DNA from 2 places in the Serratia fonticola genome. Region 1 is predicted to be linked to the other one. Evidence: predicted binding sites of a transcription regulator. Region 1 holds the regulator's gene; the other holds the start of a gene.

Region 1 (4,541 bases):
TACAGGATGTGATTAACGGCTAATCAAGTCTGCGGGGCTGCGGTCCCGCTAACCTCAGCTTTCCCGCAGTTTGCGCTTCAGCCAGATCCCATGGTGTGGGCGCTGGCGCCACGCCAGTGACGAGATGGTATGCATCACGGTCAGGTGAGAAAGGATCCGCCGCAGGTGGCGTTCCATCTCGGTGACCGGCATGTCCGGATGCAGGTCCGGCGGCTGCATGATGCTGTTGCTGGTACTCGGGCCGTCATATTCCAACCGCTGCTGGCAGCTCTGCAAGGCGATTTCACAGGTCTGCAGATACTCCTGAGCCAGCTTTGGCGTCAGCATATAGTGCTCGCGCGCCAGAATGGTCATCGCATTCAGGTGTTCAACAATAAACTGGTTATGGGTGATCCACAGCCGCATATCTGCCAGATAATTCGATTCAAACCCCGGTTCCTGCATCGCCTGATTGAGCGAGGTAAACAGGGCATTATGCGCCTGATTGACCTGCATACGCGTGTAGGCCAGTTCGCTGGGGTCCGGTTCCTGTTCTTCCAACAATAAGCGCAGTGCTGTCTGATCGTGCTCCAGAGCCTGATGGGCGTTTTTACGCAGCAGGCCACTCTGCCACTGCGGCCATAGCCAGATCGTGCCGCCAAACACCAGTACGCAGCCGATAAGGGTATCAATCAGGCGTGGAACCAGGAAATGGGTACCGTTCAGCGCCAAGAGCTGCAAAGTATAGACGGCGGTCACGGTGAAGCCCATCACCGCCAACCCGTAGTTTTTCCGCAAGATCAGATAGGCCGCCAGGGTGATCGCCAACATGATGCTCAGCGTCACGTTCTCCGGCATCTGTAGTTGTAACAGCCCGGCGGCAATTACCAACCCGGCCAACGTGCCGAGGGCACGGTGCTGGATCCTCACCCGCGTGGCGTTATAGCCGTTTTGGCTGACCAGCATGATGGTCAGCAAGATCCAATAGGGTTTTGGCAGGTTGAACAGCATGCCCAGGCTGCTGCCTGCCGCAAGAATGACCCCCAGCCTGGCGGCGTTGCGCAGGGCGTTGGATTTAAACGACAGATAGCTCACCACCGCAGGCCAAAACGGCAACCGTGACTGGTTGGCCATCAGATTGCGGCGGTACAGTGGGTGCTGGGTACGCAGCAGGCGCGCGATGCGGCTGAAGTGGTAATAGCAGAACTGGCCAACCGGGTTATCGGCGTGCTGTGAGGCTACTTTTTCCAGCGCCGCCAGCTCATTCTTCATACTGAAACGCGCAGAGTGCCGATGATAGAGAATATCGTCGGCCACCACCCGCAGGCGCGTGGCGATCACCTGGGCGTTGCGGCGGATAATCGCTTCGGCCTGGCTTTGCTCCACCAGTTTTTGCACTTCTTCCGGCAGATGCAGGCTGACGGTGATGTGCTCCTGCAAATCGAGCGCCACCTGAAACGTACGTTGCAGGCGCTTTTGCTCCAGGTTATTGGCATGGGGCAGGAAATTCAGCTGTTGGTATAGCAGACTGATCAGATCCATTACTTTCTGCTGGCGTTGCAACAGCGGCGGCAGGGCAGTTTCTGGATCGGTATGCTGCGTCAGTAATGAGTATTTGGCTTCAAAATAGTCGGCCAGCTGCATATACAACTGGCTTAGGGATTCGCGCATCGGCTGCTCTTTCCACAGCTTGAACCAGGCCCAGGTAAACAGCCCGTACCAGGCGGTGCCGACGATATACAGTAAAGGGGCGTGCCAGATTGGCACGGTACCTACCATGCTGAGGGAAAAGATGGCGGCAACCAGTGCGGCTGGCAGCAGGCGTGCATGCAGCGGGCTGATTTCTCCGCTGACGCCGAGCAACAGCGCCATTCCCAGCATCAGCAAGGGTAGTGGTAGATCCCACAGTAGGGCTTGTTGCAGCAGAAGGCTGCTGAGTGCGAACAGGGAGCCGCCTACAACCAGGCGTTTGAAAAAGCGTTTGTGTGGCGTATCCAGCCCGGCAATGTTGCAGCAGGCGGGCACCAACGAGAACAGCATGCCGAGTTGCAGGTTGCCAATCAACAAACCAAACGCCACCGGCAGGCACAACACCAGCGTTTGCCGCAGTGCGTAGTTGACTTCCGGGTGGTAGATCAGGCGGCGCCACATGGTTGGCTATTCAGTAGGTAAAGAAACGGCGCATTGCTGCACCGTTTCCCTGGGGATTAACGCGTACCGTACACGACAATGGTTTTGCCGTGCGCGGAGATCAGGTTTTGATCTTCGAGCATTTTCAAAATACGACCGACGGTTTCACGTGAGCAACCGACGATTTGGCCAATTTCCTGGCGGGTGATTTTGATCTGCATACCGTCTGGGTGAGTCATGGCATCAGGTTGTTTTGCCAGGTTCAGCAAGGTCTGTGCAATGCGGCCGGTAACGTCAAGGAAGGCGAGGTTACCCACTTTCTCTGAGGTGACTTGCAGGCGGTTAGCCATCTGTGCGGACAGGCGCATCAGGATATCCGGGTTAACCTGGATCAGTTGGCGGAATTTCTTGTAGGAAATTTCAGCCACTTCACAGGCAGTTTTGGCCCGTACCCAGGCGCTACGCTCCTGGCCTTCTTCAAATAATCCAAGCTCGCCGATGAAATCCCCCTGGTTAAGGTAGGACAGGATCATCTCTTTGCCTTCTTCATCTTTAATCAGCACCGCAACGGAGCCTTTGACGATGTAGTAAAGCGTTTCGGCCTTTTCACCTTGGTGAATCAGCGTACTCTTCGATGGATATTTGTGGATATGGCAATGAGACAGGAACCATTCGAGAGTCGGGTCTGTTTGCGGTTTGCCGAGAACCATTCGCTGTTATCCTCTGTTGTTATCGCTGCCTTGTATCACAGGGGTCAGAGTTCCCTGTAAAACGTGCTTATAGCCCGGTGTTTTAATTGTGGCTATCAACAGGTTTTGAGGCGTGTTATAGAAATACGCTTGTGCTCTAGCATATTAACTTGCAGGGAGAGCTGCAAGCTACATTCTGTTAACAAACCAATATAGGGGCCTTTCCTTGGACGTATCCCTGAAATCGGTGACCTGGAAAGAGTTATTGCGGCTCTGTTTGTAGCACAGAGTGAGGCGGGTGTCTTGTGTTGTCTCGCTTCAGCATGATTAGCATCAGGTTACGTTGCCAGAATGTATGCGAAAGCGTACCCTGTTTTTAAGAAATTAACCGGAGTGTGTAACATGCAGGCAAGAGTTAAGTGGGTAGAAGGACTGACATTCCTGGGTGAGTCTGCGTCCGGCCACCAGGTTTTGATGGATGGCAACGCGGGCGATAAAGCGCCAAGCCCGATGGAAATGGTGTTGATGTCCGTCGGCGGCTGTAGCGCCATCGATGTGGTGTCGATCCTGCAAAAAGGGCGTAACGATGTGCGTGACTGCGAGGTAAAACTGACCTCCGAGCGTCGTGAAGAAGCGCCACGTCTGTTTACCCATATCAATCTGCATTTTATTGTCACCGGCAAAGGGCTGACCGATAAGATTGTAGAGCGCGCGGTGGATCTTTCCGCCGAGAAATACTGCTCCGTCTCCTTGATGTTGGGTAAAGCCGCCAGCATCACCCACAGCTTCGAAATCCGCGAAGTGGCCTGATCCTACCAAGGGTAGCGCAGGCAGTGGGCACGCAATAAATCAAGAAATCGCCGTGCCGTCACGGTTAGCGGCGATTTCTGTGAATACAGCACGCAGTATTGAGCCTGCGGCAGCGTGTCGATAGGCAATGCCACCAGCCGATGCTGCAAATGGAACGGTGCACTCATCGCCCGCGCCACGATAGTCAAATAATCCGCCTCCAACACCATATTCAAGCCACAGGTCACCGAGTCCGAGCGAATGGGCGAACGACTCAATTGCTGATAGAAGGTGCCTAACACCGCGCGCAACTGCTGGTAATACCCCATATCGGTTTCCGGTAATAACCACTTGGCCTCACGCAGCTCGTCCAGCGAGGTGGCCTGCGCCAGTGGGTGCCCCTGGCGTGCGATAATGCAAAAAGAGGCGTTGAACAGCGGTTCACGCACCAGATCCTCCAGAGGCAGTTCCGGGCTGACGGTACCCACGGCAAAATCCAGGCGGCCTTCGCGCAATGCTGGCAGCAGCGTAGAAAGCTGCGCCTCGCGGATCAGGAGATTGGCCTGCGGAAACGGCTGTTTGAAGGCTTCGACCAGCTCCGGTAATACCGTGAGGGCGAGTAGCGAAGAGCAGCCGATGGCGACGTTGCCTTGTGAATGCTGATTCAACTGCTGGATCTCGTCGGCGGCGCGCTGCAATTCCTCCAGGATCAACTGCATTCGCAGGGCGAAGGCGCGGCCGGTTTCGGTCAGCGTCATTCCCTGACTGCTGCGATTGATCAACTGGGTTTCCAGGATCTGTTCCAGTTCACGGATGGTGCGGCTCACCGCCGGTTGAGATTGCTCCAGCGCGCGCGCCGCCCCGCGAATACTGCCACTGCGGATCACCTGCTGGAAGACTTTCAACTGCTGTAACTTCGGTAAATAGCGCATTCCCCACCCTATCAATAAAAAG
Region 2 (4,541 bases), 2.5 Mb from region 1:
TAAATGTAAGGCGCGGTTTTCCAGCTTATCCAGCGATCGAGCGCGATAGCCGACAGCATCAGCACCGAAATGATGATGAACAGGCTAATTATCAGGCGTTTCCACATGTTGATGCCTTGCGCGAACGAGGGCTAAAGTAAGACTCAAGGCTACTTTACCTGCCCGGCAGACGCAAGCAATGAGCCGTTTACCGCAGCGGTTACGCTGCATTTTTCAGCATAATCTTGTCTAGGCGTGAGAACCGGGCCTGACTAACAGGCCCGGTGAGGAACTTAGAACGAGGTACGCTTGTAGATACGATACTGCGGACGCCAGAAGTTATGCTCAATGGCTTTAGACAACGCCTCTTCCGACGTCACCACGGCGACACCCTGCAACTGAGCGGCTTTACCCACTTCCATCGCGATGCATTTGGATACGCCCTGAATATCATCGATATTCGGCAGCAGTGCGCCGTGGCCGTCGGTAGCTAGAGGAGAGCAGTCGGCTAGGGCACGGCTGGCAGCCATCAGCATGGCATCGGTGACCCGTTTTGCCCCTGCAGCCAATACGCCAAGCCCAATCCCCGGGAAGATATAGGAGTTGTTGCACTGGGCAATCGGGAACAACTGGTCTTTATAGGTTACCGGTGAGAACGGGCTACCGGTGGCGACCAGTGCGGCACCGTCGGTCCAGTTGATGATATCTTCTGGCCGGGCTTCCACGCGGGAAGTTGGGTTGGACAGCGGCATCACGATCGGGCGCGGGCAATGCTGGTGCATCTCACGGATCAGCTCTTCGGTAAACAGCCCCGGCTGGCCAGAGACGCCGATCAGCACGGTCGGCTTGGCGTTGCGCACTACTTCCAGCAGGGAGATCGCATCGCTCTCCACCTGCCATTGCTGCAGACTGGCACTTTTCTGCACCAGTTTGCTCTGGAAATCGAGCAGGTTCGGCAGCTTATCCGTCAGCAGGCCAAAGCGGTCAACCATGAACACGCGGGCGCGGGCTTCTTCTTCGCTCAATCCTTCGGATTTCATCTGGGCAATGATCTGCTCGGCAATACCACAACCTGCGGAACCGGCACCCAGGAAGGCAACGGTTTGATCGCGTAGTTGGCTACCAGCAGCACGGCTGGCGGCAATCAGGCTGCCCAGCGTCACGGCGGCGGTGCCTTGGATATCGTCGTTAAAGCAGCACAGCTCATCACGATAGCGATTAAGCAGCGGTGTGGCGTTGTTCTGGGCGAAATCTTCAAACTGTAACAGCACGTTCGGCCAACGGCGTTTCACCGCCTGGATGAATTCTTCCACAAAGGCGTGATATTCATCGCCAGAAATACGCGGATGACGCCACCCCATATAGAGCGGATCGTTCAGGCGCTGCGGGTTGTTGGTACCCACGTCCAGCACCACCGGCAAGGTATAGGCCGGGCTGATGCCGCCACAGGCGGTGTACAGAGAGAGTTTACCGATTGGAATACCCATGCCCCCGATGCCCTGGTCGCCCAGGCCAAGGATGCGTTCCCCGTCGGTGACCACAATCACCTTAACGTTCTGCTTGGTGGCGTTTTGCAGCATATCGTCGATGCGATCGCGGTTCGGGTAGGAGATAAACAGCCCACGTGCGCGGCGATAGATATCAGAGAAATGCTCACAGGCTTCGCCCACGGTTGGCGTATAGATGATGGGCATCATCTCGCTCAGGTGCGAATCCAGCAGGCGATAGAACAGCGTTTCGTTGGTGTCCTGGATATTGCGCAGGTAGATGTGCTTGTCGTTATCGTTCTTGAAATCCTGATACTGACGGTAAGCGCGTTCCACCTGTTCTTCGATGGTTTCTATCGCTTCCGGCAGCAGGCCGTGCAGGTTGAAGTTACTGCGCTCTTCTTCGGAAAAGGCGCTGCCTTTGTTCAGTAACGGGAACTCCAACAGAATGGGGCCAGCGTAGGGGATGTAGAGAGGGCGTTTGCTTTCGTATTCCAGTTCCATCAGTTTTACTCTTTGCCTAGGGTAAGCTTTATTACTGCCGATCCTAAGAGATCGGCAAAATATGTACAGCATTTGTTAGTAAATAATGAGGAATTGTCGCTTGTTGCTGGTTTTTTAGACGGATTGCGGCGGAGCACGGTGGCTCCGCCTGAGGGATCAGAAGGTGACGCGTTGGACGTCTTCGCAGCCCAAGGCCGCCAGGGTGGCGCGGGTGGCATCCCACTGGGTCAGGATTGCGCCTTCCGCTTCTGCCAATACGGCACGACGGATTTTCTGGCAATCGCCACCGGAGACATTCATCAGGATCAGGGCGGCCTGCAATGGCGGCAGGCTAGGGTTGAACGCGGCATTTTCTGCATAGCGGCCAGCGTAAACCTTGCCGTCTTCGGCTTCCAGCGCTACGCCGCTATGGGCAGTGCTGTAAGGGGCATGGCTGCGGTTGGCGGCATCCAGGGCAGCTTTCGCCAGTTCATCATCCAGCGTCAGTTGGAAACCGTGATCGACCGGATCCATCAGCAACTCGCTGATTTGCAGATCTTTCGGGCCGAAGGAGTAAGGCAGGTAATCACCCAGCGTGGCGGTTGCCCGTGCAGGCAGGTGGATCTCCAACTCGGTGCCGCTGTTAAGCTCATTCATAAACTGGCGGCAGTGGCCGCAGGGTGAGTAGTTGACGGTGACCGCAACCAGTTTGGCTTCGCCACGCAACCAAGCATGCGTGACAGCGCACTGTTCCGCATGCACGGTTTGTTGCATAGGCGCACCACGGAATTCCATGTTGCCACCAAAATACCAGTTGCCGCTGACGCCACGTGCCACCGCCCCAACGTGGAAATGCGAAATCGGCGTTAACGAGCAGGCCGCCGCCAATGGCAGCAGAGCAAAGGCCAGAGCATCGTCATCCAACCCGCACTGTTGCTTGATCGCCGCAATCTGCTCGGCCTTGAACATGGCTGCGAAATCAGGTGCATCTAAATAGGGCAGCAGGGCGGATTGCAAGGCCGCAGGCAATTCGCTGTAGGCGGAGTGAAAGCGAGAATGCATAAGGAAGTCTCTCTACAAGTTAACGGGTTAACATTCTAGGCAACCGGCCCACAACAAAATGTGATTTATATCTATTTTTTAATGAAACCAGTGCAATGAAAACCATAAATGCGAGACATATCGCAAGTTTTTAGCCGTTAACCAAACAGTCGCAACAATATCGGGAACACAAACGGCGCGGTCAGGGAAGTGATAATCCCGCAGATAACCAGAGCCAGCGAACTGAATGCGCCCTGTTGGTAATCCATTTCTACGCAGCGTGCTGTACCCAACGCATGCGAGGCGGTACCCATCGCCAAACCGCGCGATGAATTGGTGTTGATCCGCAACAGGCTAAGCAGCGAATGGCCAAAAACCGCCCCCAGAATACCGACAAAAATTACGCACACCGCGCTGATGGCCGGGATGCCGCCAATCGACTCGGCTACCGCCATGGCTATCGGAGTCGTCACCGATTTGGGCAAGATCGAGGCGGCAATCTCGGGTTTGGCCCCCATCAGCAGGGCAATGGCACCGCCGCTGATCATTGCGGTCATGCTGCCAATAAAACAGACGGTGATGATGGATTTCCAACGCGCGCGGATCTGATGGATCTGCTCGTATAGCGGAAAGGCAAGGGCGACCACCGCCGGTTGCAGCAGATCGTTGAGGATTTTGCTGCCTTGAAAATAGCGTTCATACGGAATGCCGGTCAGCAACAGCAGCGGGATAATCACCGCCATCGAGACCAATAATGGGTTCAGCAACGGCATGTGGAGCTTTTGCGCCAGCTTGCGTGCCGCGTAAAACACCACCAGGGTCAGTGGTAAGGACCACCAGATATTTTGCATCATTGCTCATCCCCCGCATCTTTTGCTTTACCGAGGATGGGACGCTCGCGGTGGAAGTAATGTGAAGTATAGCCAACCACCACAAACACCAGCAGCGTACTGATCAGGCAAGACACGATTAGCGGAGCCAAATCGTCAACTATCTGGTCGTAATACTTCATGATACCGACGCCGATTGGCACGAACAGCAGCACCATATAGCGGATAAACAGATGGCAGCCAGGCTTGACCCATTTGGCCGGTAGAATTTGTGAAGAGAGCAGGGCAAACAGGATCAACATCCCGATAATGCTGCCGGGAATGGCGATCGGCAGCACCGCCGCAATGGCGTTACCGGCGAACAGGCTGAGGTAGATCAGCACGATCGCCCTGACATATTTCCAACACAGGTTAAATAGGTTGCCCATAGTGCATTCTCGTTGATGTTGATGCATTCATCATACAATTAAACTGTGAGCTACGCCACAAAACGCATCATGAATTCTCGCTATGCCTATCATGCCATTTTGGCAAGATTACGGCCCGCCTTAAGTGTAGCGGGCCAGGCTATTCCGTGTTGCTCAGGCTGGCAAGCGGCTTTTGCTGTTCCGCCAAACGATGGCCGAGGAAAAAGAACAGCAGGCTGAACAACGCAGCGGCGATCAACACCAGGAACATGACCGGCGGTGGCGCATAGCTCAGCAGGAAACCGCACATCACC

Evidence for each region. Region 1 encodes CRP, which controls carbon source genes, mostly activating them, when cyclic AMP is high. Its sites were predicted from a motif close to ATGTGANNNNNNTCACAT; they were not measured.
Region 2: a site for CRP is predicted at 3,070-3,087, ahead of cdd (cytidine deaminase). Genes of this name have one in related genera too.

The regions. Positions count from the first base shown of each region.
Region 1 covers NZ_CP011254.1:1,354,832-1,359,372, reverse strand. Annotated here, with positions in the region: gene argD (bifunctional acetylornithine/succinyldiaminopimelate transaminase) at 1-23, shown strand, start outside; gene WN53_RS06055 (YccS/YhfK family putative transporter) at 55-2,130, opposite strand; gene crp (cAMP-activated global transcriptional regulator CRP) at 2,187-2,819, opposite strand; gene WN53_RS06045 (OsmC family protein) at 3,201-3,608, shown strand; gene WN53_RS06040 (LysR substrate-binding domain-containing protein) at 3,611-4,519, opposite strand.
Region 2 covers NZ_CP011254.1:3,822,768-3,827,308, forward strand. Annotated here, with positions in the region: gene sanA (outer membrane permeability protein SanA) at 1-107, opposite strand, end outside; gene WN53_RS17060 (NAD-dependent malic enzyme) at 273-1,970, opposite strand; gene cdd (cytidine deaminase) at 2,127-3,011, opposite strand; gene WN53_RS17070 (CidB/LrgB family autolysis modulator) at 3,149-3,844, opposite strand; gene WN53_RS17075 (CidA/LrgA family protein) at 3,841-4,248, opposite strand; gene WN53_RS17080 (MFS transporter) at 4,388-4,541, opposite strand, start outside.